4 regions of the Desulfitobacterium metallireducens DSM 15288 genome follow, and region 2 is predicted to be linked to each of the others. Evidence: riboswitches for the same ligand, from Rfam matches in the RefSeq annotation. Region 2 holds a riboswitch; each other region holds the start of a gene.
The links. Region 2 has a riboswitch for cyclic di-AMP ahead of eam (glutamate 2,3-aminomutase). Riboswitches for the same ligand answer to the same signal wherever they lie in the genome.
Positions count from the first base shown of each region.

Region 1: linked by a shared signal. The riboswitch ahead of DESME_RS09085 (KUP/HAK/KT family potassium transporter) and the one ahead of eam (glutamate 2,3-aminomutase) in region 2 are both predicted to bind cyclic di-AMP.
Region 3: linked by a shared signal. The riboswitch ahead of DESME_RS09000 (C40 family peptidase) and the one ahead of eam (glutamate 2,3-aminomutase) in region 2 are both predicted to bind cyclic di-AMP.
Region 4: linked by a shared signal. The riboswitch ahead of DESME_RS06020 (C40 family peptidase) and the one ahead of eam (glutamate 2,3-aminomutase) in region 2 are both predicted to bind cyclic di-AMP.

Region 1 covers NZ_CP007032.1:1,898,967-1,906,634, reverse strand. The annotation lists gene DESME_RS09100 (DUF2238 domain-containing protein) at 441-1,076, opposite strand; gene DESME_RS09095 (CDGSH iron-sulfur domain-containing protein) at 1,284-1,523, shown strand; gene arr (NAD(+)--rifampin ADP-ribosyltransferase) at 2,159-2,908, shown strand; gene DESME_RS09085 (KUP/HAK/KT family potassium transporter) at 2,934-4,940, opposite strand; cyclic di-AMP (ydaO/yuaA leader) riboswitch at 5,355-5,500, opposite strand; partial or broken gene DESME_RS09080 (IS110 family RNA-guided transposase) at 6,239-7,520, opposite strand; gene DESME_RS09075 (tyrosine recombinase XerC) at 7,667-7,668, opposite strand, start outside.
Region 2 covers NZ_CP007032.1:807,937-815,604, reverse strand. The annotation lists gene alr (alanine racemase) at 1-934, opposite strand, end outside; gene DESME_RS03915 (bifunctional ADP-dependent NAD(P)H-hydrate dehydratase/NAD(P)H-hydrate epimerase) at 952-2,523, opposite strand; gene DESME_RS03910 (holo-ACP synthase) at 2,548-2,904, opposite strand; gene DESME_RS03905 (histidine kinase) at 2,888-4,180, opposite strand; gene DESME_RS03900 (GntR family transcriptional regulator) at 4,287-4,886, opposite strand; cyclic di-AMP (ydaO/yuaA leader) riboswitch at 5,018-5,143, shown strand; gene eam (glutamate 2,3-aminomutase) at 5,243-6,484, shown strand; gene mnmL (tRNA modification radical SAM protein MnmL/YtqA) at 6,536-7,495, opposite strand; gene DESME_RS03885 (VOC family protein) at 7,559-7,668, opposite strand, start outside.
Region 3 covers NZ_CP007032.1:1,878,443-1,886,110, reverse strand. The annotation lists gene rsxC (electron transport complex subunit RsxC) at 1-973, opposite strand, end outside; gene DESME_RS09015 (SoxR reducing system RseC family protein) at 993-1,400, opposite strand; gene DESME_RS16435 (IS3 family transposase) at 1,329-1,565, shown strand; gene DESME_RS09010 (Y-family DNA polymerase) at 2,246-3,520, shown strand; gene DESME_RS09005 (YolD-like family protein) at 3,507-3,884, shown strand; gene DESME_RS09000 (C40 family peptidase) at 4,222-5,529, opposite strand; cyclic di-AMP (ydaO/yuaA leader) riboswitch at 5,528-5,661, opposite strand; gene DESME_RS08995 (YkvA family protein) at 5,841-6,236, shown strand; gene DESME_RS15915 (excinuclease ABC subunit A) at 6,229-6,390, shown strand; gene DESME_RS08990 (putative immunity protein) at 6,597-7,124, shown strand; gene DESME_RS08985 (hypothetical protein) at 7,424-7,668, shown strand, end outside.
Region 4 covers NZ_CP007032.1:1,236,503-1,244,170, forward strand. The annotation lists gene DESME_RS06005 (adenosylhomocysteinase) at 1-1,125, shown strand, start outside; gene DESME_RS06010 (hypothetical protein) at 1,189-1,431, shown strand; gene DESME_RS15880 (HesB/IscA family protein) at 1,542-1,868, shown strand; cyclic di-AMP (ydaO/yuaA leader) riboswitch at 2,817-2,944, shown strand; gene DESME_RS06020 (C40 family peptidase) at 2,951-3,685, shown strand; gene uvrC (excinuclease ABC subunit UvrC) at 3,892-5,712, opposite strand; gene DESME_RS06030 (hypothetical protein) at 5,798-6,337, shown strand; gene DESME_RS06035 (DMT family transporter) at 6,350-6,793, opposite strand; gene DESME_RS06040 (hypothetical protein) at 6,926-7,300, shown strand; gene DESME_RS06045 (molybdopterin-containing oxidoreductase family protein) at 7,480-7,668, shown strand, end outside.

The DNA.
Region 1 (7,668 bases), 1.1 Mb from region 2:
AGAGTTGACCTATCTTACTCCTGCAAGCGCATTAGTTAATCGTCTAGAATCACTCATCGTACTAAAACATGTAAATGTTGTCCCTATGGACGATATCCATAGGAAAACGAGCAGATCTCATTCTTCTTGAGCTAAATCCTTTGGAGAACATTGATAATATGACGACCCAATTAGGGGTGATGCTTCAGGGAAGATGGTTCTCTCAAAAAAGACTTGAAAAAATTCTTCAAGGGATACGCGATCATTACAGGGTTTCAATTGTTTAATGTAAAAACAGCCAAACTTAGTGAATTTGAACTAGCAGAGTATTGCTGGAGCAAGGCCTGAACAGAAGGTTAAAAACATGGGGTGAATAAATAACCGGTTAGAGTGGTGTACACTTTAACCGGTTTTCTTTAATGTAAAATTGTCAGGATGCTTATAAATTGACCATTTTCCTATTAAGGTTCTTTCGTAGTCTGTCTAATCAGGGCTAATGACTTGTTATGGATTGCGCTCAAACTGAGTAAGCCACTAATTGCCCCTATTAAAGCGATAAACATATCCCAGTGGGTATCCCAGATATCCCCCTGGAGTCCCACGAATGCTTCTGCTCCACCCGCAACTAAGGCAACGAATCCCTCAGCGAGCTCGTAACTCGCACTTACTCCGAGGACTAAACCAAGAACTAAGATTATCGTCAATTTCATATTATTAAGATCTAACTTTCGCAGCAATATTTCCCGGATAGTCATGGCTCCGGCTAAACCACCAATAAGATGAGCAAATCGATCGTAGAAATTTCTTCCTGTATGAAAATAGTCTTTAAACCAGTTAAATAGGGGAACTTTGCCATACCCAAAATGCCCGCCGATTAAGATGATTATGGCATCTAAACAAAGAAGGATATAAACGAGTGTAGTCAGACGAAACGTGTTATAAGTATATATAATAATAATTGTTCCGAAAATAACAGGAATAACTTCGAGAAACCAAATCCCGAGTTGATCCGCTTTAATCACCGACCATATAAACATAATTAATAAGATCAGGAGAAGGTAAAGATGAATCTTGGGTATAGATTTTAATTTAAGCATTTCGGCTCCTTTGAATTATTGTTTTTTATTAGAATGGTCTATTTGCTAAAATCCATACTTATCTATGTGGCAGTAATTTTGGACATTTAAGGGGTGTTAGAGGAGCACCTTACAAAAAAAGTACGTAGTAGCATAAGGTATAACTTATAAGTTTAAGACGCAAAATAGAGCGAAACAAATAAATCAATGTAAAAAGGAGAGACAAGTATGGATGAACCTGTTGTTGCGGGGAAATCGCCTATACCAGTAGAACTCAAGAAGGGTGAAACGTATTATTATTGCACATGTGGCAAAAGCGATAATCAGCCATTTTGTAACGGAGCCCATCAAGACACTTCATTTACACCTATGGCATTTACTGCTGAGAAAGATGAAACAGCGTACTTATGTGCTTGTAAGCACACCAAAAACCCTCCATATTGTGATGGTTCACACCAAAATCTGTAATAAATATAAACTTGCAAATTGTACTCCGAATTTCATTGGAGTACAATTTTTATGCATAAAGTGCCTTCCGGAAATGAATCAGTCACGATCTGGATTTGCCAAGTCGTGACTGATTTTCTGCTAAAAACGAAGGATAATTTGACTTATTTCTCCGCGTTTGTTATCACGTTATTCATCAACTTCTTCACGGCCACCCCCGAAAACTAACAGGTTATCGACTGGTATATGTTCCCGAATGTAGTCTGTCAAATCAGTATCGCCAACGGATACACCGCCGCAAAGCTTATGGCAAGTTTCCTCCTTTTTTCTCCAATCACTAATATTTCTATAACCCTATTTTAGCTATTGACCTTAACTGTTTGAATTTCTCGATGTGGATAGGTTACACTTAAATGGACAGTTCTCTTGAGGCCTAGTAAACTTAAAACCAATATTGAAAGACGAGGAGATTGCTATGATCAAGCGGGAACGAAGATCATTTACAGACGAATTTAAAAAATCAAATGGTTCAACTTTATCTCAATGGTAAACCCAGGGTAGAATTGACCAAAAACAATCCGTTAGCAATAGCGGTGGCAATTGATGGTACGAACATGGCTTATCTGATGAGCTAACTTTACAGGGGGGAAAATAAAATGGATATAAAATTTGATCCAAATAATGTTGTTATTAAACTCTGTATGATGGGGATTAATTTAGAAGATAGTGGAAACATTGAAGATGCAACCACGATGTTTAATAAAGCATGGCACGAAGCAACAGACGACTATGAAAGATTTATTGCAGCTTATCATTTCGCTCGTCAACAAAAGAGTATTACAGACAAATTGGAATGGATGGAAACATCATTACGGTGTGCACTAAATATAAATGATGAAAATGTCAAAAGTGCATTCTCAACGTTATATTTAAACATTGCCAAATGTTATGAGGAATTGTGTGATTCTAATAATGCAAGTAGAAATTATGAATTATCAAATTCCTATAAGGGTGCGCCTTCTGATAAGGGACCATTTTATCATGGAACAAAGGCAGAATTGCAAGTTGGTGATTTACTGACAGCGGGGGGTAATTCAAATTACAAACCTGAGCTTAAAATGAACCACATTTATTTCACTGCTAACGCAAATGGCGCAGGACTTGCAGCAGCATTAGCAAAAGGAGAAGGAAGAGAACGCGTTTATAGAATAGAACCAACAGGTGAATTTGAAAACGACCCAAATGTTACGGATAAAAAATTTCCGGGTAACTTAACACGTTCTTATCGCTCACAAGAACCTCTAAGAATTATTGGTGAAGAAACAGAGTGGACGAAACTGACAACGACCGAGCGACACAAATGGCGCGAAAATTTAGCCAAAAACAAGGGCGAGATTATTAACTGAGCATAAAGCAAAGCACCCTTTGATTTTATAGAAGTTCTCGCTTGAGTTTGATTGGCCGAGTGGTTCCTAAACGCAATGGGACGTGTTCAACTTTAACATCCGTATGTTCGAGCCCAAACCATTTCACAGGGGAAACCGTAATTTGCTTTATGCTGAGTTTAAATTGCATGATTAATCGTTCATATAAAGGAAGGTTGGTATCATGAGCAAGTTCTTCACGGACTAAAACAAAACAGAAATCCCCAACGTTACGATTTACTACATTTGTAGAATACATTTGCGGTTGTTGTTTTAGTTCGTGGGATTCCATTAGATCTGTAACAACTTGTCTTAGATACGTGCTCACTTTTTGTTCAACCCTAAATCCTAAGCGCAGTTGAATTTTGTAAACATAATCGGTTCCAAAGTTTTCTACGGTGTAGGCCATTGTCCTTGGTTCATCTGTTACCTGTACATTTATAAACCAATAAACTTCTGCTCTTTTTGGCCGCTTATCTAAAATCGAATAAATGATTTCATTATCTATATGCCCTGATTTTGATTTGCTGGTTAGATAAACCAAATTCGTGGCATATACTGGAATATGTTCATCTTTTCTTAGATTATCAAGCTTAGAAATATAATCTTCCAGTGAAACTTCTTTCGTCACGACTTGTTCAAGCTGTGTCGCTTTTAACCATAAAAACATCAGAATTAAAATGAGAGAAGCAATAATCACAGTTATAAAACCGCCATGAAAGAACTTTACGGCACTTGAGACGAAAAAAGCAGTTTCCAATACTCCAAAAATGATAACCATGAGGAGTGCGAGTACCCTGGATACCTTTTTTTGAAGAAGGTAATTGAACAATAAGATTGTGGTCATCAGCATCGTAATTGTAATAGCTAACCCATAAGCCGATTCCATGTGTGTCGATGTTTGAAAGAATAGGACCACTCCGATACAAGAAATCATTAAGAGGAAATTGACGATCGGAATGTACATTTGCCCTTTAGACATCGCTGGATAGTTAATTCTTAATCTCGGCAGTAGATCTAACTTAATGGCCTCTGAGACAAGGGTAAAGGATCCGGAAATTAAGGCTTGGGAAGCAATAATAGCTGCTAAAGTAGCAAAGACAACACCAATGATACGAAAATTATGGGGCATTAGTTCAAAGAACGGATTAAAGTCCATAATATTTTGTAGCCCCTGATTATCTTTAACCTGTAACAACCAAGCCCCTTGACCAAAATAGTTGAGCAGCAAGCAAATTTTAACAAAAGGCCAAGTTCCATAAATATTTTTTCGTCCTACATGTCCTAGATCCGAATATAACGCTTCTGCCCCTGTTGTAGCCAAGAATACACTGCCCAAGATTGCAAACCCGACTTTATTTTCGTCACTAAACAACAGTTTAACTCCATAGTAGGGAGAAAATGATTTTAAGATATCAAGGTTTCCGAAAATATGTATAACACCTAGAATCCCTAACATGGTAAACCATAAAATCATAATGGGTCCAAATAATCGTCCTATGATCTCCGTTCCCGTTCGTTGTATGAGGAATAGGACACAAAGAATAATGATGGTAATCAAAATAACAGTGGATTGGCTAGAGCCAAAGCTATTCGCATAGGCCGGAATCCCTTTTAAACCTTCCACAGCAGTTGTGACGGTAACTGCCGGAGTTAAAACACCGTCAGCTAAAAGGGCTGCTCCCCCAATCATAGCTGGAACAATCAGCCAGCCACCCATCTTTCGAATCAATGAATACAGTGCAAGGATGCCACCTTCTCCATGATTATCTGCTTTGAGTGCAATTAGGACGTACTTAATCGTGGTAAGTAAGGTAAGAGTCCAGAAAATAAGGGAAAGGGAACCGTATATAAACTCATTGGAAAGGGATTTTAATCCACCATTCCCTTCAACTAATGCTTGCATAACATATAAGGGTGATGTACCAATATCACCATAAACAACACCGATTGTTACGAGCATACCGGCTAAGGTTAATGGCCGTTCCTTGTAGATATTTAATGCTTTTTCCATTATTTTGTCCTTCATTCCTTCATATCAATTTATCAGTGATATTATTGAATAAACAAAATGATCTTCATGCAGTTGCCGTTAGGCTGCTGTATTACTTTTGAAAGTGAGTTTTTTCAGCGTATTTAGTAAATACAGTGTGGGGGGTAATACAGAGTGCGGTTTACCTATGACAGATTAAACTCCGGCAATGCCTTCCTTAAAATATTGGCGAACCATTCAGAGCGACCTTCAACGTTTGAGCAGTCTTACTCAAGTAGTCCGCGCATGAAGTTTTCCCGATTAGCCACAAGTTTATTATTCTCTTCCTTTTATAACTTTTAAAATGAATTCCATGCTATTAGCTTCCTAAAAAAGAAAAACCCCATTTGGGGTTAATGTCAAAGTGTATAACAAACCAAAGGGTATGGTTTGCTTTTAACCCCCTTTCAACGCTTACGAGGTTAGCTGTCGGATTCGGATTGAAAGGAATAACCCGTCACATTCAGTGATTCACCCCATTTGGCTAATTGATAGCCCAGACTTGGTTCCCCCGCTTCCATAGAATTCAGCGCTGGCTTTATTCAACTTCTACTCATAATAATCCCTTTATATTGGATTGTATAGAACCGAATTTGAATAAAAACCTTTCAAATTCTCCAATAAGGCCTAGATTTTACTGGAATTTCTTTCATTATTAGTAACGTGCATTATATCTGCATTTTTCTTTCATGTGCTTAACCCGAAATCATTAAGTTCAACTTTGATTGACATGTCTATTCAAGACCCTTTAATAGTTCTCCAATTATTCGGATTCTTCAATTATACAACTGTTAAGAATTGTTCCTTCCGAGGTTGCACATCGTACTTATGTAGCGGAACAACCATTTGGCGATACATTGTTCCCATTATCCTCCCTATAATATCTTGGGATTTACTTTGATTTTCTCTTGTTTTCATAGAATTCCTAACTTACCTAAAAAGCTCATCACGGATAAAATTCGCATAGAATGCATAATTCAGAGAAACTGAGTATGGCAAAGCCAACGTCTGCTATTTTTAATATGTTGGCCGTTGTAAACCCACTATACTCACGGTGGTAAACCTCCCATGTCTAACAGGGTCAAGATTAACACATCTGCCCTAAATTCCTTCGTTCCACCTATCCATGATTGGGTGTCAGTAATGCTACAAAACCGAGTCTTTGCTCTAATGGATAATATGTTGACTGACTACCAGCTCTTTTATCTTGTTAGATTACTATGATTTGGGTACATTCTGTGGTGACGCCTACCAACAGAACTGCTTATTTGCACTTTCTGTTACGCTGCTAAATACTCAACGGGACGATGGATGTCTTTAATTAGCTTTTGCGGGTCGTAGTCTATGCCTTTCGTTAATATTGCATAGAATACCCGAATCAGTTTACAGCTTAAGGCGATTAGCGATTGTTTCTTTTTGAGAGGATTCTTGTTTCTTGTCGTGTAATACTTATGTATCTCTGCAAACTCTGTGTTGTTAGAGACTAGTGGCATCACCGCTTGAAATAGAATTGCCCTCAGTCGCGCTCGCCCCCGTTTGCTGATCGTGGTCTGTCCTTTGTGCTTGCCTGAGCTGCTTTCTCGCAAGGCCAATCCGGCAAGTTTTTGAATCTGCTTCGGAGAATTAAAGCGTCTAATGTCTCCAACCTCAGAGATAAAACCAGCTACTGAAACCAGTCCCACACCTTTAATTTCAAGTAGCTTTGCTACTTCTGGTATTTGACTGCACAAACCATCAATGACCTCTGTGATCGCTTGATATTGTGCTGTTTTATTATGATAGTCTTGGAGTAATAGCTTGATTTCCATTCGGGAACAAAACTCTCCTTCGGTGCAACCAATGCTCTTTTGAGCAGCTTCATACAGGCTCTTAGCCCTTTTCATACCCACTGCCCTCAGTTTGTTGTCCCTCCAAATTTGGTTTATTCCTTCTGCTCCAAGTTTTTCAATATCGCTGGGTAGAGGGGCTTCTTGCAGCACCAGCATGCTACTTGTGGCATCAAATTTAGCAAACACCGTTTCATGCTCGGGAAAGTATATTTTTAGCCACCGCTGGATGCGATTTTTATGCTATTCATATCCTTTGTATGCGCATTCTGCAAGCCGTAGCTATTCGCAATTCCGCATAGATCCCTTCCGGAATGTAAGGCTCATTGAATCTGCCCTCGATCACCAGCTTAGCGATTGTTTTAGGATCCTTGGCATCCGTTTTGCTCGGATGATTGTCATCCAGTTCTTTACTACGTTTTACGTGAAATGGATTGACCAGGACTAGCTTAATGCTTTGCTCTTTAAAATATGATGCTAGATTGAACCAGTAATGGCCGGTTGGCTCTGCGCCTACTATTATGGAGTCCTTATGTGTCTGCCTTTTTAGCCGTTCAATCCATGCGTAGCAGTCTTTGAATCCTTCTGCAGTGTTTGCAAACTTGAATACTTTCCCTAGCTCTACTCCTCGCCAGTCGAAAGCTCTGGCATAATGAAGTTCGCTTGCGATGTCCACTCCAATGACAATACTACTTTCTGAAAGTTGATTTAGTTTCTCGTTTTGTGTAAAATTCATCTGGATGACCTCCGGTATTTTTTGATTGGATTCTGTTGGCCAACAGTGTGTCCTCTCAAAGCTTAACGTGAGGTCATCTTTTTTTCAAAGCTCATTTTTTCTTGTTACAGGAATGCTACAAATCGTCTTGAGCCATCCTGAAGAAGCT
Region 2 (7,668 bases):
GGTCCATACAGATCCGGCCAATTATCGCAGCCCGTCTGCCCTTGACCAACATCTCCCCGCGATTAGAGAGCGCGCGATTTAACCCATCTGCATAACCCACAGGTAGCGTGGCCACGCGGGTAGGATAAGCGGCCCTAAATGTGCGCCCGTAACTTACTGTCTCTCCTGCCTGAATTTCCTTAATATGAGCAATCTTAGCTTTCCAGGTCATGACTGGCTCAAATCCTTCATTACCCCCGACTTGACTAGAGGGTGGCAAACCATAAAGAATAATACCCGGACGAACCAAATCGAGATGAGCTTCAGGAAACTGAAGTATAGCTGCACTATTGGCTGCATGTCGAATCGGAATGTCGATTCCCTGGGCTTGCAAGCGCTCACAAACATTCAAAAATGTTTTTAGTTGTTCCCGAGCAAAACTCAAATCAAGCTGATCAGAATTCGCAAAATGAGTATAAATCCCTTCGATATAAAGATTCGGAAGTTTGGCTATCTGAAGGATCTCCTCATAGGTCTCCTTTCGAAAGCCGATTCGACCCATACCCGTATCGATTTTAAAATGAATTGTCGCATTTTTCCCTAGGTCAGTAGCTGCCCTTGACAAAGATTCCGCCTGAGCATATTGATAAACACCACTTATAATATCCTCTTCAACAATCGTCCGTGCAAAATCAGTAGACATATATCCAATTGTCATCACTTTAGCGGAAGGAAATGATCGTTTTATTTCCAGAGCTTCCTCCAGCAGAGCTACGCCAAACCGGCGAGCCCCTGCCTCAAAAAGAACTTTTACTACAGGAATCGCACCATGCCCATAAGCATCCGCTTTAACAATCGGCATGATTTCACTTTTCGTATAGGTTTTAATCCGTTCATAGTTTCGTTTTAGAGCACTTAAATCCACTTCAGTCCATACTGGGCGTGCATTCTCCATCGTGTTTCCTCCTCAGGCTATCCTTTTTCAATCAACTCTAGAGACCGCCGTGCTTTAACCAACTGGTCAGCAACCTCTGTCGCTGTAAACCCTGACCAACCAAAATCTCGGGCTAATTCGTCAGCTGCCTTTCCATGCAGATACACACCTAAACAGGCTGCTTCTAAAGGAGGTACCCCTTGGGCTAACCAGGCCAGAATACTGCCGGTTAAAACATCCCCTGTTCCTCCCGTTCCTAACCCTGGATTTCCTGTTGGATTAAGGAAGGCTCGTCCATCAGGACTTGCAATCACAGTGACTGCCCCTTTTAAGACAAGAACAACTCCCCATTCAACCGCTTTGGTAACTGCAATTTCTAAGCGATTATTTTCAATTTCCTGAACTGAGCAGTCACATAGTCTTGCCATTTCCCCTGGATGAGGCGTCATTATTAACGATCCTCTACCTTGTCGCCACCCCAAAATCTCGGGTCCTTGAGCGACCAAATTCAAAGCATCCGCGTCCAATAAAACGGGGAATTCAATCGTGCGCAAGACTTCCTCGAGAACCGGAATGAAATCCGTGTTCTGGCCAAGCCCGGGTCCAATCGCCAAGGCCTGAGCAGTTCGGCATTTTTCTGAAATCACCGGCCACGCTTGATTACCTAGCGTATTTTCTCCCTCTACTGACCAGATCGTTGCTTCAGTGATTCCTAAGTCCATCTGAGAAGCGATGCTTCGTGGGGTAACGATCTGTAACAGCCCTATTCCACTTCGCAAAGCAGATCTACCGGCTAAAATTGCCGCTCCTGTCATACCTGTGGATCCGGCAACCAATACGCCTTTGCCATGCGTGCCTTTATGTCCTTGAAGTGTCCTTACCGGCAAAAACGTTTTCACCTCATCATCCGTCAAAACAAAGGTGGAAACTTCCTCCTGGGTGAGAAATTGATCTGGAATGGAGATCGGGTCAACGATCACACGGCCTGCATACTCCGGTCCTTTAGCCATAAAATGCCCCAGCTTTGGAAGTCCAAAGGTCACTGTTGTCTGCGCGCGGATAGCACTCCTGTAGATCTTTCCGGTATCTGCTTCAACCCCGCTTGGAATATCGACCGCTATAACATAGGCCTGAGTTTGATTAACCTCTTCCACGAACTCTTCCACTAGGCTTGGAAGAGCCCCACGTAATCCTGTTCCATAAATAGCATCCACAATAATATCCGCTTGATGTAACGCTAAACGCGTGAATCGGAGTTGTTTTTCACCCTCGATCAGGAAAAATCGGCCGCCTGCATTTTGATATAAGTGACAATTCAGAGCTGCATCGCCATGGAATTCTTCCGTTTTGGCAAAAGAGAAAACGGTAACATCCATTCCTGAAATCAAGAGATGTCGAGCAATCGCTAAACCATCTCCTCCATTATTTCCTTTTCCCACGAGAATGATCGTCTTACAACTTTCCTTAAAAATCATTTGAGTAGCGGTTTGTCGAATTTCCTGGACGACGGCTAGAGCTGCATTTTCCATCAACAGCAAACTGGGAATTCCATAAACTCCAATCGCTTGTTTCTCGATTTCTCGCATTTGCTGAGCACTGACGACTCTCACTTCTTCCGCCTCCCTCTTAGACAATTAGCACAAAACAGCCATAGCGATGGCATATTCCTGTTCATGCGATAAGCTTAAACGAACCATTGAGCCCCCACGTTTCTGTACAACGCCTTCAGCCTTAGAACTTAAATACACATGAGGTTCGCCGCTTATCTCTGTTAATATCTCCACATCATGCCAAGAAAGCCCTGCGAGTCCAGTTCCCATACTCTTCAATATTGCTTCTTTCCCTGCAAAACGAGCAGCCCAACTGGAAGTCGGTCGGTCACTTAGATCAGCTCGCTCGCGCTCTGTAAACAATCTTTCGCGTATCTTAGGCTGACGTTCACACGCTTTGGCAAAGCGTTCTATTTTAATAATATCAACTCCCGGATACATCGGCTTTAAAACCTCCATCAATGGGCATAAACATTAACGGCAAATGCATGATTACCGTCGTTTCCTGACCCAGTACACTCTCTATCTGCAACCCGTATTCCTCACCATACAACCCCCGAAGTCGCTCATGAACATTCGCCATACCAACACCATTACCTGAACCTACCCCTGGTTTCAATACCTCTGAAAGTCGTTCCTGAGGAATCCCCATGCCATCATCCCGTACATAAAAGTACAGTTCACTCTCTTTTACTTCCGCTTGGATCCATACTGTACCCTTTCCAATCTTAGGCGTAATCCCATGCTTTACAGCATTCTCCACCAGGGGTTGCAAACTTAAACGCGGAATAACCGCTTTCATGAGCTCTTTCGGGATCTGGCTCTTGACCTGTAGCTTTCGACCAAAGCGAGCTTTTTCCAGAATCAAATAAGTATGTACAAATTTCAGCTCCTCCTCCAGGGGAATCAGGGTTCCTTTTGATTTCATTGCCCAGCGGAAGAATTCCGAAAGATATATAAGTAAACGACGTGCACGGTTCGGGTTAGTTCGACTCGTTGCAATAATCGTGTTCAGCACATTAAAGAAAAAATGGGGATTGATCTGAGCCTGCAGAGCATCAAGTTGAGCTTCTGTCGCCAGCTTAGCCTGATGATCTAATTCAGCCAGTTCGATCTGAAGACTAAGAAGTTGGGCCATTCCTAAAGCAAGCCGGATCAAATCAGGAGACAGGTGCCCATCTTTAGTTTCATAGAGTTTCACCGTGCCAACAACTTTTCCTTGAGAATGCAGAGGCACCACTACTGCAGCTGCAATAGGACAATCACAAACATTTTGACGCGGACAATTTAATTCCTTTTGTGTTCGGACGATTTTATAATTTCCTGTCCGAATCACTTCCTGGGTTGCTGCCGTCAAGATCTTATCCCCAGGATGATGTTGGTCACAGCCTACACCTAAATAAGCCAATTGCTTCGTACAGTCTGTAATTGAAACTGCAGCGACTTGACCGATCTCTTGAATAATTTTAGCCATAAATTCAGCATTCTGCGCATTAAGACCTCTTCGAAGATAAGGAAGCGTTTCGTGGGCAATCTTGAAGCTGACTTCCACATTGCGTTCAGTGGTCAAACTCCGAATCCGCCGTCGTTGATACTCAGTGTAAAGAAGCAAGTAAAGCATATTCCCGATCAGAAAAACGAGAAGAAGCCGAAGATTTTGCGAGGCTATACTCATCACAACCTCTGCTCCTAAAACCAACAAGAAAATCCAAGTCATCTGTCGCATCCCTCAATTTCTAAAGAAAACTTAGCGATAGCGATAGCTCTAGTTACACTTTAATAAAGTTAAGAGTTCGACAGTGAGGTGCGACTTCCTGTATTCATTAAAGTATTTCTTGGAGTTTTTCTCTTCCCTGCTCTGCCCCCACAACTAGAAGTACATCTCCGCTCTCAATTACAAATCCAGAATTCGGAGAGAATTGTTCAATCCCTTTTCGGACAACTGCGACAACGGTAAGGCCTGTCCGTTCTCGAATTTTGAGTTGGGTCAGGGTTTGCCCTGCCGCTACTGAATCTTTGCCCACTTCGACTTCTGCTACATCCATCCAGCGAGACATCATACGATCTGTATATAGTAAAATTTTATTCAAATGTCCCTCAATTTTTAAATCAAGTTGCCTGCGTTTCTCCATATACTCATTTAATTCCGAAAGAAACACATGAACTTCCGTTTTCTGATCAAACGCTCTCAAAAACTTTTCGGCTTGAGCCTTTGAGGTTACCGTAATTCCGATCCCTTGATTCACCATAACAACGCCTGCATTTTGCAAGATTGCAATAGCGCGGCGAATGGTTTCTGGAGAAACATTGAATCGACCCGCCAACGTCGACCGTCCATGTATTCTTTCCCCTTCTTGATATTCACTCATAACGATAGAATGGGCAATTTCGAGGGCGATCTCTTGATAACGTGACTGTTCCATTTCTACAATTCACTCCTTGAAACATTTAACTCATAAAATATCATTACCAATTATTAACTCTTCAATCCCATTGACTGGTAACAACCTTTATGTTATTATAAAGTTGTTGGTAATCAATTACAAATAATAAAAATTAAATAAGGCCTAATTCCTAAGGGGAAACGGGGGAACCACTTTTTGGGGTGAATCGCATCTTATGCGTAGAGCGTGCGCTCGAATCCGTCAGCTAACCTCGTAAGCTAGCTCGCACAAGAAGTACTGATTTTATTAATCAGCACATTCGATCTCTTAGGGGCCACTATAGGCTCCTTTTAATTTCCCAAAAGATAAGTACAACATAAAAAGGGGGAAATTCATTGGCAGTAGAATCAAAAGAATTAAATGAAAGATTGCAATCCTTACATCGTGCAAATGAGCTAAAGCTAAAGGCCATACCTTACATGAATCGTAAAGAGAAAATTCCTACAGGTTTTCTTTTAAAGGATGAATACCTTCAAAGTCGAGATCGAATCCTTACAACCTTTAAGGCTACTCTTGAGGATTGGGAAAATTGGCACTGGCAGATGAAAAACAGGATTACGGATTTGCAGATCTTGCAAGAACTCTTGCCTCTAACTGAGCAAGCAGCACAAGATATCCTTGAAGTCGGAAGAACCTATCGATGGGCTATTTCCCCCTATTATTTAAGCTTAATGGACTCTTCTAACCCATGGGATCCTATCCGTTTACAAGGTCTTCCACGGATCGAGGAACTACTGGATTTAACCGGAGAAGAAGACCCTATGGGTGAAGCTTTTACCAATCCTGCTCCTTGCATTACACGACGATATCCCGATCGGTTAATTATCAATGTCACCAATCTCTGTGCTATGTATTGTCGTCATTGCCAAAGACGCAGAAATATCGGTGAAACCGATAGCCACGAGACCCGTGCTCAACTCCAAGCCGCTTTAGACTATATCCGAGCCAATCCAGAAATTCGTGATGTCTTAATTACAGGTGGAGATGCCTTGATGTTAAGCGACCTTACGCTCCATTGGCTTCTCGAAGAATTACACTCCATTCCTCATGTAGAAATCAAGCGGATTGGTACCCGGGTCCCCGTCACCCTTCCCATGCGGATCACCGATGAACTGTGCTCCATTTTAGCGCAGTATCCGCCGATTTATATCAACACCCAATTTAATCATCCTAAGGAAGTTACAGCAGAAGCCAAAAAGGCTGCGGATAAGCTTATTTCTGCCGGAGTAGTTTTAGGGAATCAAGCTGTGCTTCTGAAAAATATTAATGATACACCCGATATAATGATACGGTTAAACCAAGAGCTTTTGAAAATTCGAGTTCGTCCATACTATATCTTTCATGCGAAACATGTCAAGGGCACACATCATTTTATTCCTAAAATTGAAAATGGTCTAGATATTATGGAAAAGCTCAGAGGATTTACTTCCGGTTTAGCCATTCCTACCTATATAATTAATGCTCCTGGTGGAAAAGGAAAAACGCCAATTCTACCCCAGTATCTACTTTCCTTAGATGATGAAGAGGCTACCCTGCGAACCTGGGAGGGAAATATTATTCACTACCCTAACTACTAATTAAAATGCACATGAGTTAAGGGCCATCTTAGGCCCTTACTTTTTTATTTTTTATGTTTCTAGATCTTTGCTAAAGGATTTACCTTGCCAGGTATCCCTCTTTAGTAATTCCCGATCTATTGCATTTAAGACTTCCCATTTTTTACGACTCCATAAAGGAGCAATTAGATCATCAGGCGCTCCATCACCTGTCAAACGGTGAATGATCATTTGCGGGGGTAATACTTCAAGAATATCGCTAACAAGGCTAACATACTCTTCAAACGTAGGTAGAGGAAACGACTCCCTTTCATATAACTTTGCTAAGGGAGTTCCTTTGATAATATGGAGTAAATGGATCTTAATTCCCTGAACAGGTAGCGCTGCCACCGCCTGAGCTGTCGCCATCATATCCTCATACGTTTCTCCTGGAAAGCCTAGAATAACGTGGACGCAAACACGTATTCCCCGATCATGAAGAGCTGCAACTCCCGCTAAAAACTCATCATAGGTATGCCCTCTTCTAACCCAATTCATTGTTCGATCGTGAATACTCTGTAGCCCAAGCTCAACCCAAAGATAGGTTCTTTGATTAAGCTCTTCCAGGTAATCTAACACTTCTTCAGGCAAACAATCCGGACGAGTTGCAATAGATATCCCGACAACGTCCTCTTGACATAGGGCTTCTTCATAGACCTCGCGAAGTTTAGAAACCGGTGCATAGGTATTGGTATAGGCCTGAAAATAGGCTAAGTACTTAGCCTTGGGCCATTTTTTACACATTCTTTCTTTAACTTCGACAAATTGTTGTTCTATTGAATGTGAGACTTCTCCAGCAAAATCTCCAGAACCACGAGAACTACAATAGATACACCCACCCCAACCTCTAGTTCCATCTCGGTTCGGACAAGTAAAGCCACCGTCTAAAGAAACCTTAAAAACTTTTTCACCAAAAGTCTCTCGCAGATGTTTATTCAACGTATTATACCGCTTCTCCCCATTTTGCCAGGCAGAAAACCGTGCAAATCCCATCTCTTCATGATCACACCCTTTAATAAAACGATTTTAATAGGAAGGAAATCCTACCTAAGATTATCAGACATCTGGAAAATGTTCAAAGGCAATCTTCAATTCTTGAAACAACTCCAACTTTTCTCCAGATGGCCCACGGAAAAAGAAATTATATCTTCCGTCGCCAATTGATT
Region 3 (7,668 bases), 1.1 Mb from region 2:
TAATTTTATCAGGTGCAAATTTGAATCCACCACAGTGGGCTATAGCATCAGAAAATAGAGTTCCAATTCTCAAAAGCAGGTTTTTAGGTTCCTTGATCGCGCTGCCACTTACCGTAACAATTCTTTCAATCAAAGGAATCCCATTTCGGACCGCATCACAAACAGCGACAGCGGTACCCACATTCTGGACTACGACTCCGACGCTTAACGGTAGTTTCCCCGATGGTACTTCACGATTCAGTAGTGTTTTGATCAACATCTTTTCTGAACCGTGTGGGTATTTGGTGGGAACCGCTACAACATCGACCTGTGGGTCGTTAAAAGCGTCTCCTAAAGTTTTTACGGCATCTAATTTATTATTTTCGATGCCAATGATCACATGGTTAACCGCTAGGATTTTTTTGAGGATAGCTACGCCTGTAACCACACGCTCCGTATATTCAAGCATAATACGATGATCTGCAGTTAAATAAGGTTCACATTCTGCAGCATTAATGATCAATGTATCGATAACACTATCCTTGGGAGGAGTAAGTTTAATGTGAACGGGAAAGGTAGCACCGCCTAATCCAACAATACCTGCATCTTTAATAATATCAATAAGTTCATCATGATTTAGGTTTTCCCATTCGCGTTTAGTTGGAACACCTTCTGCCCACTGATCCAGACCATCATTTTCAATGATAATAGCAAGACATTTCCCTAGGCTTGGATGAGGTTGATCAGAAATTTCCACAACAGTGCCTGAAATAGTCGCATGAACATTGCTTGAAACGGCACCGCCCGCAGAGGCAATAAGCTGCCCTTTTTTCACAGTATCCCCCTTTTTCACAATAGGCGTACAAGGTGCGCCTATATGTTGACGAACTGGGAGAATCACTTTCTTTGGCAGCTCAGGGATTTCAATAGCTTTTCTTTCTGTTGCTGTTTTGTGGGTATCAGGATGAATACCCCACTTGATTTTTCCAAACAACTTTACCACTCCTTTCTCTTCATTGAATGACTCTTATAATAATAGGCTTCTCTGATTGTAGCGATGAATCAAAGTGTTTGACTCCAATTATCGCTAACAGAGCAAAGAGCACCCCTCCCAAGATCATCATTAAAGCTGTTGAAATCATGAATTTTAAAGAAAAATAATAGCCAAGGTATATTCCCAGTGCTACCGCTAGTAAGGGCATAATGAATACCATAAAGAAGGCAAAAATCATATTGTTTTTCTTATTCTCAATTAAAACATGTTGACCAATTTTTGTGCCAAGGGTATCGGTAGCTTCGAGAATCATCGCGCTGTCTCCTGGACAAGCACCACAACCGATGCATTCACTATGCCTGCTGATTCTCACCGTGGCATTTTCACCTTTAAGTTCCACAACTATTCCTTCAAGCATCTCACTCATTTGTTCAGACTCCTTTTTCACATTGACAAAAAGAAAATCAAAAGAATCCACAAGAAATCTAAAGAATTATACGGTTTTAGACGGATTACTAAGGATCTTCGAAAACACAAAATTAAATGTAGTAAGAACCGAGTTCACCGTTTGATGAATCTGCAACCACCATAAACACCGGGCTGGTCTTTTTTCCTTGGTCAAGATTAAAGATATGCTAAAGAAATGATCCGAATGTCAATGTTCCCACAATCACATAATGGTTAGATTTCGCGCCGTTTACTTTTCTTACTCGACTCTGGTCATAGTTTTCATGATATGCACCCCCAATCACCTGCATATCCTATTGTTGATTGGTATATTCCTTAAGTCCTCCAATGAGATAATTAGTGCTTCTACATTTAAAAAAGACTTCCTGCAAGAAAGTAACATTTAATTGCTCAAAAAATTTACATTACAACATATTAATGATACGAGATGAATCAGATAAGATTGGACAATTTTGAGAAAAAAATGAGCTACGATTAATCATGAGGATTATTTAAATAGCGTGTTAATCCATCTCTTTATAAGGAGTTAGACATTAATTTGATAAATAACAAAAGGTTATTTATACTTTGTATACAAGACAAAAAGGAAGATGCGATACAATGTAGGCAAATATCCGTAAATGGGGAAATAGCATGGTGAAAATATGATTTAAAAGAATTGCTTGCCCAAATTCCCGATGAAAGAGGCAATTATCAAGTAGATTCTAAAAGAGACGAGAGTTGGTTCAGTAACAATTCCGTCTCTTTTTACACCTTCACAATAAGAATGCAAAGAATAGCCCGCAGACAGGAGGATTAAACAGAATGACAAATCGCTCATATCTTTGTATAGACCTAAAGTCATTCTATGCTTCGGTCGAATGCGTGGAACGGGGTCTCGACCCTATGACCACGAATCTGGTTGTCGCTGATCCTGAACGGTCGGATAAGACCATATGCCTTGCTATTACTCCGACGATGAAAGCACTAGGCATCCACAATCGCTGTCGGGTATTTGAGATACCGAAGAACATAAAATATATCATGGTCGAGCCGCGAATGCAGAAGTATATTGACTACGCCGCCGAGATTTACGGTATCTACTTGCAATACATCTCAAAAGACGATATCCATGTGTATTCCATCGACGAGGCTTTTCTTGATGTTACCAGTTACCTTTCACATTATGGACTGACTGCCAAGGAGATGGCGTTAAAACTCATGGCAGAGGTTCTTAGAAAGACCGGCATCAGAGCGACCTGTGGTATCGGTACAAATCTTTACCTCGCCAAAATCGCTCTTGATATAACGGCGAAACACTCGCCGGATTTCATCGGTATTCTTGACGAAGAGTCCTACCAAAAGACGCTTTGGGACCATAAACCCATCACCGATTTCTGGCGCGTCGGTGCTGGAACGGCACGACGCTTGGGGCAACGCGGTATCACAACAATGGGACAGGTCGCTCATGCTGATGAGGATATGTTTTATAAGATATTTGGCATTGATGCCGAGCTACTGATAGACCATGCTTGGGGACGTGAGCCGACGACCATTGCGGATATAAAAGCCTTTAAGCCGAAAACAAACTGCCTTACCAGCGGGCAGGTTCTCATGCGGGATTATACCTTCGATGAGGGCAAACTGATTGTGCGGGAAATGATGGACTTGCTCTGCCTTGATCTGGTAGAGAAAGAGCTTGTGACGGCCTCCGTGTCCTTACAAGTCGGTTACTCTAACGCGCTCCGTGCTGACCCGGCAAAAGGAACGGCATCGCTTGCAACCCCATCCAGCGCCGATAGGGTGCTGATTCCTGCGGTTGTTGAACTCTATGAGCGAATCGTTGATAAGAGTAAACCCGTCCGGCGCATTAACATCTCCTGCAATAATGTGGCAGCTGAAACGGGATACCATCAGCTCAGCCTCTTTGATACGCAGGACGAAGCAGTGGAACGCAATCATAAGGTTCAAAAGGCCGTTCTCAGCATCAAGAAGAGATGTGGCAAAGATGCTGTTCTGAAAGGAATGAACTTTGAAGAAGCTGCCACCACGCGTGAGCGGAACCATCAGATTGGAGGGCATAAGAGTGGCAGCAAGTAGACCGAGAGCTAAAATGCCCGTATCCGAGCGGGCAAAGCAGTTTATGCCCTTTGCTGCCGTAAGAGGTCTCAATGAGGCTCTGGCGAAGAAAGAGCGTGATCTTGGCATTGTCCAGAAAACGGAGCTGTCCGAGGAGATGGCGGACGAACTTAACGCGAAGCTTGCCTTGCTGCAAAAAGGCAGTATTGCGACTGTTACCTATTTCTGTGATGGTGAGTATCGTTCCATAAGCGGTGAGGTATTACTTTTCAATGTGGTTAACCGCATCTTGCGCATCGCTGATACGAAAATTACATTTGATGACATTCTGGACATTTCAATGGAAGAAACAGCTGAAGAAGATTCGCGGCATGGAGTTTTATGATGTGACCAAGGTTACAATTCATAAGTCGGTTTAGTGGCTAATAACACCTATTTATTCAGTGCTACATCTCAGGTTTAAGTGATAAATACTCATACAATAAACCTCCTAAAAAAGGAGGTTTATTGTGGTATAATATGTCACACGACTATTATGATAAGAATTTTAGTCAGAAGTATTTGAACATTTAGAGCTAAATAGAATTTGATAAAAGTTACATTCCCTCAAGCATATCTAAATGAAATGCAAGATATTACGGAGGCTTTGAAAAACAGAGCTAACAAAGGCTCCACCTAAAAAGGACGTACGAAATTCAGGATTTCGTACGTCCTTTTATCGTTTAATAGCGACGGGCACCCAGATAATGTGATGCGTAATAACTTTCGTTCAAGCTATTTGTAGTCACACCACGGCGGGGGTTAGCGGCATGAACGAAACTCCCTCCACCGATATAGATTCCCACATGGGAAGCTCCAGGTCCATCGGTGTTGAAAAATACCAAGTCACCAGGGGATAAGTTATTCCGGCTCACGGAAGTCCCAGAAGCAAATTGGGCATAGGAGGTACGGGGTATTGAAATTCCCGACCCACGATAAACGTATTGTGTAAAGCCTGAACAGTCAAACCCGCTTTGGGTCGTTCCACCCCACACATAAGGCGTTCCGATCAAGCTCATAGCGTGATTGATAAGTGATGAACCATTAGATCCACGAGAAACACTAACGTTCGTAGCCCCTGAAGTTTTCGGTCCTTGAAGGACGACTTGTGTAACGGGTTGTTTTGTAACTTGCTCACTCGTTACACTGCGTTGGACATCATGACCATTTCTTTGTTCATAGGCATAAGTAACTACTTTTGATCCATTGCTCCCTGGAGTGATGACTTTCGTTTGGCCGCTTCGCAAACTCGAATCCGTTTTGGTTTCGGTATTATAAGGTATGTCTTGGGTTTCGGTGTATGTGCCTTTGCTGATCACAGTGAGATACGGTGTTGTATCCACCAATTTAATCACTTGACCGGGTTTTAACGGACTACTCTCGGTCATCCCCGGGTTTCCTGCGAGGACATCTTTAGTTAACATATCATTCTTACGAGCAACCAACCACCAAGAGTCATTTTTTTGAACCGTATACTCCTTGGTGGTGAGATGGCCATCGATCAGAAGTTGCAAGGTCTTATCGAGGGGTTGAATTTCCGAGGGAGAAGCGTCCATCGTCTCAATCGTCACCTTTTCAACAAAACTCACCGAGTCGATTTTATTTTCGGAACTCGGATCGGCAAAACTGTCCTTGTATTGTTGGAGCAAGGTGTTTGCCTCATCTTCATTTGCTAAAATAGCAACCGTAGTGCCATCAATTTTCAGGGCAACTGCGTGTTGGGTTGCTGCTTCAGTGGTTTTTTGATTGGAATCAACCAATAAGGCATAGGCAGGGGGATGGGCAAAAGCGAGGGATGATCCCACCAATACGATTGTGACAATCAAGGCTCCGCCGATAAACTGAGGAGACTTCCACGGAATACGTTTGAAAGAGACGTCTTTGAGAGATATCTTTTTCAGAGAAATCTTCTTAAAGGAAATACCTTTGAGTGAGAAACGACTGAGAAACACGATTACACGTTTGAAGCTCTGATTACTAAATTTAAACATTTGCCACCTTTTGAGCTTACGAGGTTAGTTGACGGGTTTGGGCACAGGTGTAGCCCTACGCACCTAACGGCACGATACACCCCAGTACGAGATCCCCCGTTCTGGAAAAACCAGATTCAGCTTCTATTCTTCCTTTCTTTATGTATTTAATATTAATATTCTTCATAACTTGGCAATATCCTGTAAAATTCGATTTAGTAAATAGTGTATTTTATTTCCAAGATTTGATACATGGTTTTTTACAATTTGGCAAGGAAAATAGATGCTTTTGTCGAAATTATACTCCACTAAATAAAAGTGGAGGTAGGATAATGAAAAAGTTTGATGAAAGTGCCGCAATCAATATGTTCTCTGGCTATGTTAGTAAGGGCGAAGATATTTTAAAGAATCCAAGCAAGGTTGAAGAAACCATAAAAAAGGCCTTGGAAAAGGCTAAAGAAAGTAGAGGCCCACTTGATGAAATATGGCATGATCTTCAGCTTATGTTTGGAATAGCAGGTGATTGGGTAAAAGGGAATTACAGAGAAGTACCTGTTGGATCTATCGCGGCTATTATTGGAGCATTGCTTTATTTTATATCACCAGTTGATCTGATCCCAGATGTAATTCCTGGAGTCGGTTTAATTGATGATGTTTTTGTACTTTCGATAGCCATAAGACAAGTAAGGTCAGATTTACGAAAATATGAACAATGGAAGAATGCATGAAATTTTAGTAGCCATACTCGATGTCATTCGTCATGCCGATTGGATTATTGACGTGGGTCCTGAGGGCGGTAGCAGAGGCGGTCAGATTCTTTTTAAAGGAACACCGGGTGACTTGAGAAACTGCAAGGAGTCAATTACGGCAAATTACGTGTAAAATACTTTCTATTTTGATGTGGAACGCAAATATTGTGTTCCTTTTTTTCTTGATAGGGAAGCATATCCTATTATGATTTAGGTCACCCTTCAATCGCTTTAACATAGATGTTTAAATAAGCAATAAAGGGAAAGCACTGCTCGGGAGCGAAATTAGGAAGTAATGGCACTATGGACCGGGGAATCACCCCTGATGGGAGGATGAATATGCCAAAAACACGAAAAATGTTAAGTGACTGGAACGCGCCGTATATTCAGTCGCTTGTGAAATTGATTAAAACGCAGAGCAAGTCAACACTAGCGCATTGGGCGGTTGATTATGCCGAGGGAGTTATATTGCCGCTGTGGAGCAAGCACTACCCAGACGATATGCGTCCGCAAAATGCGCTAAATGCCGCTCGGGAATGGCTTGCCGGGAAAATCAAACTACCAGAGGCTAAGAAGCAAATCCTCGAGTGCCACGCGGCTGCCCGCGAAGCCGATGGGAAGCCTGCTGCGCAAGCCGCCGCAAGGGCGATCGGTCAGTGTGCGTCGACGATTCATTCAGCACGGCACTGTATCGGACTCGCGCTCTATGGTGCGATAGCAGTTTCATATGACACTCTCGGAACCAAGGTTCCGTGGGAGCAGCTAGAGCAATGTGTCGCCGTTGAATGCGGGCGTATGCTTGATGCACTCCGTGCCGTAGCCGTTGATGATGAGCCGAACCCGGCAAAAATTGACTTGAAGTGCTGACATCGGCAGAATAACACGCGGCAAACGCGAGGAAACTTGAGCAAAACGGTTCAGAGTGATGATTGAGGAAGCTGCTACACGGGAATGAAATGGTGCGAAAAATGACCGGGTTAATCGTGGCTAGAGTAAACCGTGCTGTAGATGCGCTAGAAAACTATAAGTCATCAAGACCTATCGGTGTATGGGTACGGAGCCTTTTACCTTTGCCTATGCAGAGTATTTAACTCCTTGAGTTGTTAGGTGCTGGTGTTTTCTTAGTAAGATTAGCGAAATTGATTGAGAACTGGAGAGGTATATGAATGGATTTTGGTGAAGTCTTCAAGGATATTTCAGCGGGAATTTTGGTTACCGATGCAGATTTTAATGTGGTCTGGGCCAATACCTTCGAGGAAGATTTTTATGGAAAACCCGTGATGGGGTTGTGGTCTGTTGAGTGTCATAAGGAAGAAAATCGCCAAAAGATTGCCGACTTTGTAGCCCGGTTTAGAAGCGGGGAATTAAAATCCTTTACAAAGATAGCCTTTGGGATGGTCATTACCTATAG
Region 4 (7,668 bases), 430 kb from region 2:
GGAAAAAGAGTCGTTGTTTGCTTACATTTAGAGGCTAAAACAGCTTACTTAGCTAAAGTCATTCAAGCCGGGGGTGCAGAAGTTACGGTAGTTGCCAGTAACCCTCTATCTACTCAGGATGATGTTGTTGCTGCCTTAGTTAAGGGAGGAATTGGGGCTCATGCATGGCATGGAGCAACGGCGGAGGAATACCATCAACATATTCATCAAGCGCTAGATTTTAAACCGGATTACATCATTGATGATGGCGGAGATCTTGTTTCAACTATCCATCGGGAAAGAAGAGAACTCATTTCTCAGGTCAAAGGTGGAGCTGAGGAAACCACGACGGGTATTCTTCGACTCAAAGCGATGGAACAAAATGGAGAACTTGGATTCCCAATGATTGCAGTCAATGATGCTCAAATGAAATATTTGTTTGATAATCGTTATGGCACGGGTCAGTCAGTTTGGGATGGCATTATGAGAACTACCAATCTCGTCGTTGCGGGTAAAACTGTCGTCGTAGCGGGGTATGGCTGGTGCGGTAAAGGTGTAGCTATGCGGGCCAAAGGTCTTGGCGCTCGTGTTATTGTTTGCGAAGTGGACGCTATTAAGGCTAATGAGGCTTGGATGGATGGCTTTCAAGTTATGCCAATGATCGAAGCCGCAACTCGAGGAGATTTCTTTGTCACAGTGACTGGAGATAAAGATGTTATTCGCGGTGAGCACTTTGAGGTCATGAAGAATGGCGCGATCCTTGCTAATGCTGGTCATTTTGATGTTGAAGTTAACAAAGATGATTTGAAGGCGTTAGCTAGCGAGACCCGTATTGTTCGCCCAAATATTGAGGAGTTTAAACTCGCTGATGGGAGAAAGCTTTTCTTGCTTGCTGAAGGACGGCTTGTGAACCTGGCGGCTGGGGATGGTCATCCTGCAGAAGTTATGGACATGACATTTGCTCTCCAGGCTCTGTCTTTGTATGCTTTAGCAACACAAGCTGAACCCTTGCCCGTAAAAGTGTATCCCGTCCCTCATGAAGCAGATCTACGTGTTGCTTGTCTTAAACTTGAAGCATTAGGTCTCCAAATTGATGATTTAAGTGAGGAACAGAAATCTTATTTATCCAACTGGGTTCATGGTTAAGCTTAAACGTCATGCTGGCGGGTTATACTAGGATTATCTTGAAGAGAAAGGTCGGATAATCCATTGTTTAAAACCTTATGGCGTTTATTGGTTGTTGTTGTTTTTATCTTACTTATAAAAAATACATTTACTTCTCAAACTCAAGCGTATATTATTTGGCCGGAAAATTCGAATTTCGTCGAACAAGTAAAATTTCAAATGAATCGACTTCAAGAAAATGCCCAAGATTTACCGGCCAATGTTGAAATGGAAATTAAACGCTTGTGGAAGGATCTAAAACCAGGTAATGACGCTAAACTTGTTTAAAATGTCATCTTATACTAAAGAATCAGTTTGACATTGTGCAAAATTCCATGTATCATAAGTTCATATCCAAACTAATTAAAATGATTCTAAAAAAGGAGCGCGATTGAGTTATGGTTGGTATTACAGAAATCGCAGCCCAGAAGGTGAAAGAGGTTATTGCAAGTCAGAATAAAGATAATTCCTACTTGCGTCTCTATGTCGCTGGCTTTGGCTGAGGAGGGCCGAATTTCGGCATGACTCTGGATGAGTCAAAGAATGAAAATGATATTGTAGATGAAGGTTTTGGAGTCACGATCCTTACTGAGGATAAACTGACAGAATATCTTGAAGGTGCAGTTATCGATTATGTAGAGTCTCAGTATGGTGGTGGGTTCGAAATCAAAACGAATAATCCTGGTGGTGGCTGTGATTCGGGTTGCAGCAGTTGCGGGAGTTAATTCATTAAATAAAGAGCTTTTTAAGCTCTTTATTTATTTTGCTTATATGGTGTTTATATTAATCTTTTAGGGTATATCCGCAAATTTGGGGAATATTAGAGATTAGCAGATATTTAATCTTAGGTTAATATTTCTAAACGTATCGTCATGATTGCATTCATTTTTAGAGATTCTCTTGAGTATGAATAGATAGAGGCCAGTTTTAAAGTTTCATATAACCATGTAAAATAGATATAGTATTTATTATTCCTTTGGGCAATGGTGCGTTATTCTAGTGCACGAAATGGCAATCGAAGGCGGGCCTAAGAATCCGCCGAGGGCATACCGATGAAGTTCCTGGTGGTGGCTTACGACGCCCAGTCGAGGGTTGCTGCTGGGAGTTAAGGTTCAGGGGGATCCGCAATGGCATGCGGGCGCTACCCTTAACCGTGGAGGCCTAAGTACGTGGTTCCTTTAGGGGTTACGGCTTGGGGTATGAACCTGCATTAGGAAGGAACTTAGTGCAGCGTAGCCTGCCTTGAGGTGGAAAAGTTGGGAAGGTGAGAGGGACTTGGACTATGTTGGCCGATATAGTTCAGTCTGCCGGAAATTCTTTTCTGCAAAAGAGGCTAGATTGTTAAGGAGTGTCAAGGAAAACTTCTAGAACGATAATCAGTGAGGATTGAAGTGCGGTCTCAGTGGCGATCAAGTTCTGAGTGCTGGTAACACCTCAGGTTAAGAGAAAAGGGAAACCGCCTCAAGGGAAACCTGGGGATCTTAGCGGGAAAACCTACTTGACCTAAGCCGTAATATTTTTTCACTGATGTCCTAAAGCCCAAAGGCACACCTCTCTTATGAGAGGTGTTTTTGGTTTTTAACTTTAAATTACCATAAATTAGATGGAGGAATTTAAGGCTCTTTATCGAATAATAATAAAATAATCAGTTCTGCTGAATTCTGTAGGGTTAGATCACTTGTGAGCTGAGACTACAGAGCGGGGGATTTCCTATGGGGTGAATCGCAAGTGATTGCGTAGGGCTTTACACCTTGATGCCCGAATCCGTCAACTAACCTCGTAAGCAAAGAAAGGTGGATTCCGTTTAATGATTTCATCCTCACGTAAAGTGTGGGTGGGCAGTATGACTTTGTCCAGCGTACTGCTATTCAGTAGTTTAATGGGTGCACATTACCCTGCCCAGGCTGCTGAACCTACGACTAGTTTGAAGACAATAGTATTATCATCAAACTCTGTGTCTGGATATTCAGCTTCAGCAACACGCAACAAAATAATTGCTTCAGCGGGAAAAACTCAGACTAAACAGGCTGAGCCTACTCCAAAAGTCCAAGTTGCCGTAGCTGAAGACAGGAAGGCAGAAGTTGCAAAGACTGAAACGAAGAAAGAAACTGCAAGTAAGCCAAAGCAAGTTGCAAGTGCAACTAAACAACAAACACAAGTATCTCGGAGTAGCAGTACTGATTCTTCCAAATTGGTAAGTAACGCAATGAGCCTTATTGGTACCTCTTATGTATTTGGAGGAACAAGCCGGAGCGGTTTTGATTGTTCTGGTTATACCCAATATGTGTTTAAAGGGTCAGGAATAAGTTTGCCACGTACTTCTTACGCTCAATTTGGAGTAGGGTCTGCAGTTTCTCGCAATCAATTACAACCTGGAGACTTGGTGTTTTTCTCGACTTATGATCAGGGAGCTTCCCATGTTGGAATCTATGTCGGTGGAGGAAGTTTCGTTCATGCCTCAAACAGTGGAGTTAGAACCACAAGTTTATCGGAGAGTTACTATGCTTCCCGTTATATGGGAGCAAGAAGAGTCACAAACTAGTACAGAGGGCATAAAAAGAGAGTAGCAATTTTGCTACTCTCTTTTTATGCCTTTCTCAAAGCTGACTGGGAAGCCAGGGAACTGGTTTATAGCCAGAGCACTCCCCACCGGGCTCGGCAGATGTTAAATTATGAATATAAAAGTCGGTTTTAGTGCACTGCTGGGTTCGCTTAAAATAGCACTCACGGCACAGTTCCACACGATAATTAAGAATCACGTTTCTTTTCCTCCTGAAAGTGCTGATAGATGATTTCGGCAATCTGAGCGGGTAAGCCTGCTTTCTGGAGCTCTTCTAAACTGGCTGTACGAACCTTAGCCGTTGATTTAAAGTAGCGGAGAAGGGTTTGACGACGTTTGGGACCTACTCCAGGGATTCCATCTAATTCGGATAGGATCATATTTTTGGCGCGCTGTTGGCGATGGAAGGTAATCGCGAAACGGTGAACTTCATTTTGGATGCGCTCTAATAAATGAAAGGTAGGCGAATTCTTTTCAACTATAACAGGAAGTCCTTTTTCATTGAGCAAACCTGCTGTTTGGTGATGATCATTTTTTACCATACCCGCAATGGGGATATTTAACTGGAGGGAATGGAGAGCATCAAGAGCAGCACTAATTTGTCCTTTACCTCCATCGAGTAGTATCAGGTCCGGGAGGTGTGAGTTTTCTTGTTTAAGGCGGTTATAGCGGCGGGTTATAACTTGGCGCATTGCTGCGGTATCGTCCATATTGGCCATCGGATAAATTTTAAACTTACGGTAGTTATGGCGATTGGGCTTACCGTCCAAAAACTGAACCATGCCAGCAACGGTGTTTGTACCCGCAGTATTTGAAATATCGAAGGATTCAATGATACGGGGAGCAGAAAGATTTAACGATTTCCCCAAATCATCTAAAGCTTGCAGGTTCTCTTCGATATGTCGCACCTCAAGTGTAATTTGGTCATGCAACGTTTTTTTAGCATTTTCCATCGCCATATGCACTAAGTCGCGTTTCTGTCCTTTTTGGGGAGCTAGGATCGGAAAGAGCCGAGATAAGAGCGTAATATCAATTGGCGGAACAAGGATTTCCTGAGGAAGGGTGATCTTGTCTGTGTAAAATTGAGCTACGAAGGAAATGAAAGCTTCTTCTGGGTTTTCAAAGAAAGGAAAAATAAAGTTGTCTCGGGATAACAACTTGCCTTGACGGAGGTAGAAGACTTGAATACAGATTTGATCTTTAGTGACAGAATAACCTAAGACATCCCGATCCACAAAATCGTTGAGGGTAATATTTTGTTTTTCACCGACTTTTCGCAAATCGGCGATTAAATCGCGATATTCTTTAGCCCTTTCAAATTCTAAGGCCTCTGCAGCATCCTGCATCTTCTGTTCGAGTTGAGTAATTATTTTATGCTGATCTCCTTTTAAAAAAGAGGTTACTTCTTTACGCATTTGTTCATAAGCACTAGATTGAATGTCTTCAATACACGGACCAAGACATTGATGAAGATGATAATAAAGACAAGGCTTGGACGGAACATGACGACATTTGCGGAAGGGAAATAGTCGGTTTAGCAGACGAGAAGCTTCTTTAGCTGCAGTTGCATTGGGGTACGGCCCAAAGTATTTCCCGGATCCTTTTTTTACTTTTCGTGTCACCATAATTCGAGGGTGTAACTCTTCGGTTATAGCGATAAAGGGGTAAGATTTATCATCTCTTAAGAGAATATTATATTTCGGATTATATTTTTTGATAAGATTACATTCAAGGACAAGGGCTTCAACTTCAGATTCCGTGAGAATTGTTTCAAAATCAGCGATTTGGCTGATCATGAGTTGAGTTTTGCCATTATGAGAACCTGTAAAGTAGGAACGAACTCGATTTCGAAGAATTTTAGCTTTACCGACATAAATGATTTGTTCGGTTGCGTCTTTCATCAAATAGACTCCAGGTTTCTCAGGTAATAAACTTAATTTTTGGCGTAAAATCTCCATTATCTCCACACACCTCTCTATCATTCTAGTGGGTGAAGTGAACGGATGCAAGTTTTAGCCTCCCCCATATCATAACGGCGGAGGTTTATTCGTATATTATTAAGAGGACACTCTAAATTGATGGGGAGGGATGATTATGCCGAATTCCTGGGGACGTCCCCCGCGTAACGATATGTGGCAGGACATGCAGGCTTTGGCATTTTGGGTATTGATCATAGGTGTTGTGGGATTATTTATCTTTCCTAATTTTTTTAAAGATGTTTATTCTCGTATAACCGATCCAACCAAAGCAGTTACCACAGATACGGGTAATTTGACAAGTGATTTGAATAGTTACGGCTTAGAGCTAGATTCGAGCAATCTTACCCAGGATACCTCAAGCATACTTAATTCAGGATATTCTTCTAATGTGCTCACAGGACTATATGGGAATAAGAACGAGGTTTCGACGGGTTATTGGGTTATCTTTGTGTCTGATGGAGAATTCAACCAGCTTTCAGTAACGAATGAAACCTATACTTTTCTGACCAATTTGATTAGCAGAGATACCAAGGCTGACCTTAAAAATACAGTAATTCTTGCCGCGAATGGGCAAATACTTAAATTTACGGTGAGTGAGGAAGTTTATTCAATCATAACCAATATGGCCGTGATTGATACTCGAACAAAAACATGATGAGATGTAGATTTAGTCAAAGAGCAATTTTGCACCGGCAGCAAAGAGAATTAAGCCTAGAATTTGCCAAGGATTCCAGGGTAAGCGTTCAACTCCGAGCCAACCAAAATGGTCGATGATGATGGCCGCACCAACTTGTCCAATAATTATAGCTGTGGTCGCATTACACACGCCGATTTTAGGAATACTGAAAGCCACTAAGCCAATAATTAGAACACTGAGAACTCCGCCAAGATAAAGATACCATGGGATTGAAACCCAGTTATATTGAATGATAGGTACGCGAAAGACGAGAACAGTGATGAAGGCCACGATAACACCGATGAGATGAACTGCAAAAGTTGCGGCTAAGAGATGCGTTTTTTGCTGAAGCACGGAATTTAAGGAACCTTGAATGGCCATCGCTATTCCCGATACAGCTGCAATAAGAAAGGGAAATGATAAAAATTTTGCCATAAAAAACCTCCTGCTTAATTATTTGAATGGATGGACAAGTTCTCCAACTTCGACAAGAACTAGCTTGTATTCGTTTTCATCGGAAGGGGGAAAATGAAGATGTAAAACAATTAAAAAAAGAGGTGGCGTCTCGTGGATATTGATTATAATCTTGTGCAACGGGCCCAGATGCTACTCACTCTTGATCACCCTCTGAGTCAAGTTAAAGATATCCTGCTTCGTGAAGGATATCCTCAAGACCAAGTTACCGAACTTATTGAAGCCACAGAAGAGGTGCTCAATTACTTAGTTCCACCTGAATATGATGAAAATAAAGTGGGAATTGACATTCTACACCCTGGTGAAAAGGCTCAGGACAGGAAACCTTCTGTTGACATTCTGATTGATAAGACAAATGGGAGACTGAGCTTGTTGACTCCGCAGTATCAGGAAACGTGGCGAGTTGCCAATGAAGTAAGAAAGGCAATCAAAACACAAAGAGCAATTTATGGTAGTTATCTTCAGTAGAAGTGTAACGTTCATTCTCTGAAACTCGGCGGAAGCCGAGTTTTCTTTTATGGTTCTACTTTGTCACTAAGGTATATTATTTTCGTCTATGTTATAAATTATGTTATAATTTTGAGAGATTAGAGGTTTAAATGCACTGCGTGGATGCGGTGCATTTTTTCAAAGAAAGGGTGGATCCCGTGGAGTTCAAGTATTCCGTTTGCCCTCATGATTGTCCAGATACTTGTGCTTGGAAAATAGAACTCAGTCAAGGTCGAATTCAAAGAATTATGGGAGATCCTTTACACCCTGTGACGCAAGGGGTGATTTGTGAAAAGGCAAAATATTATGTAGAACGGATTTATGGATCTGATCGTGTTCTTTTTCCG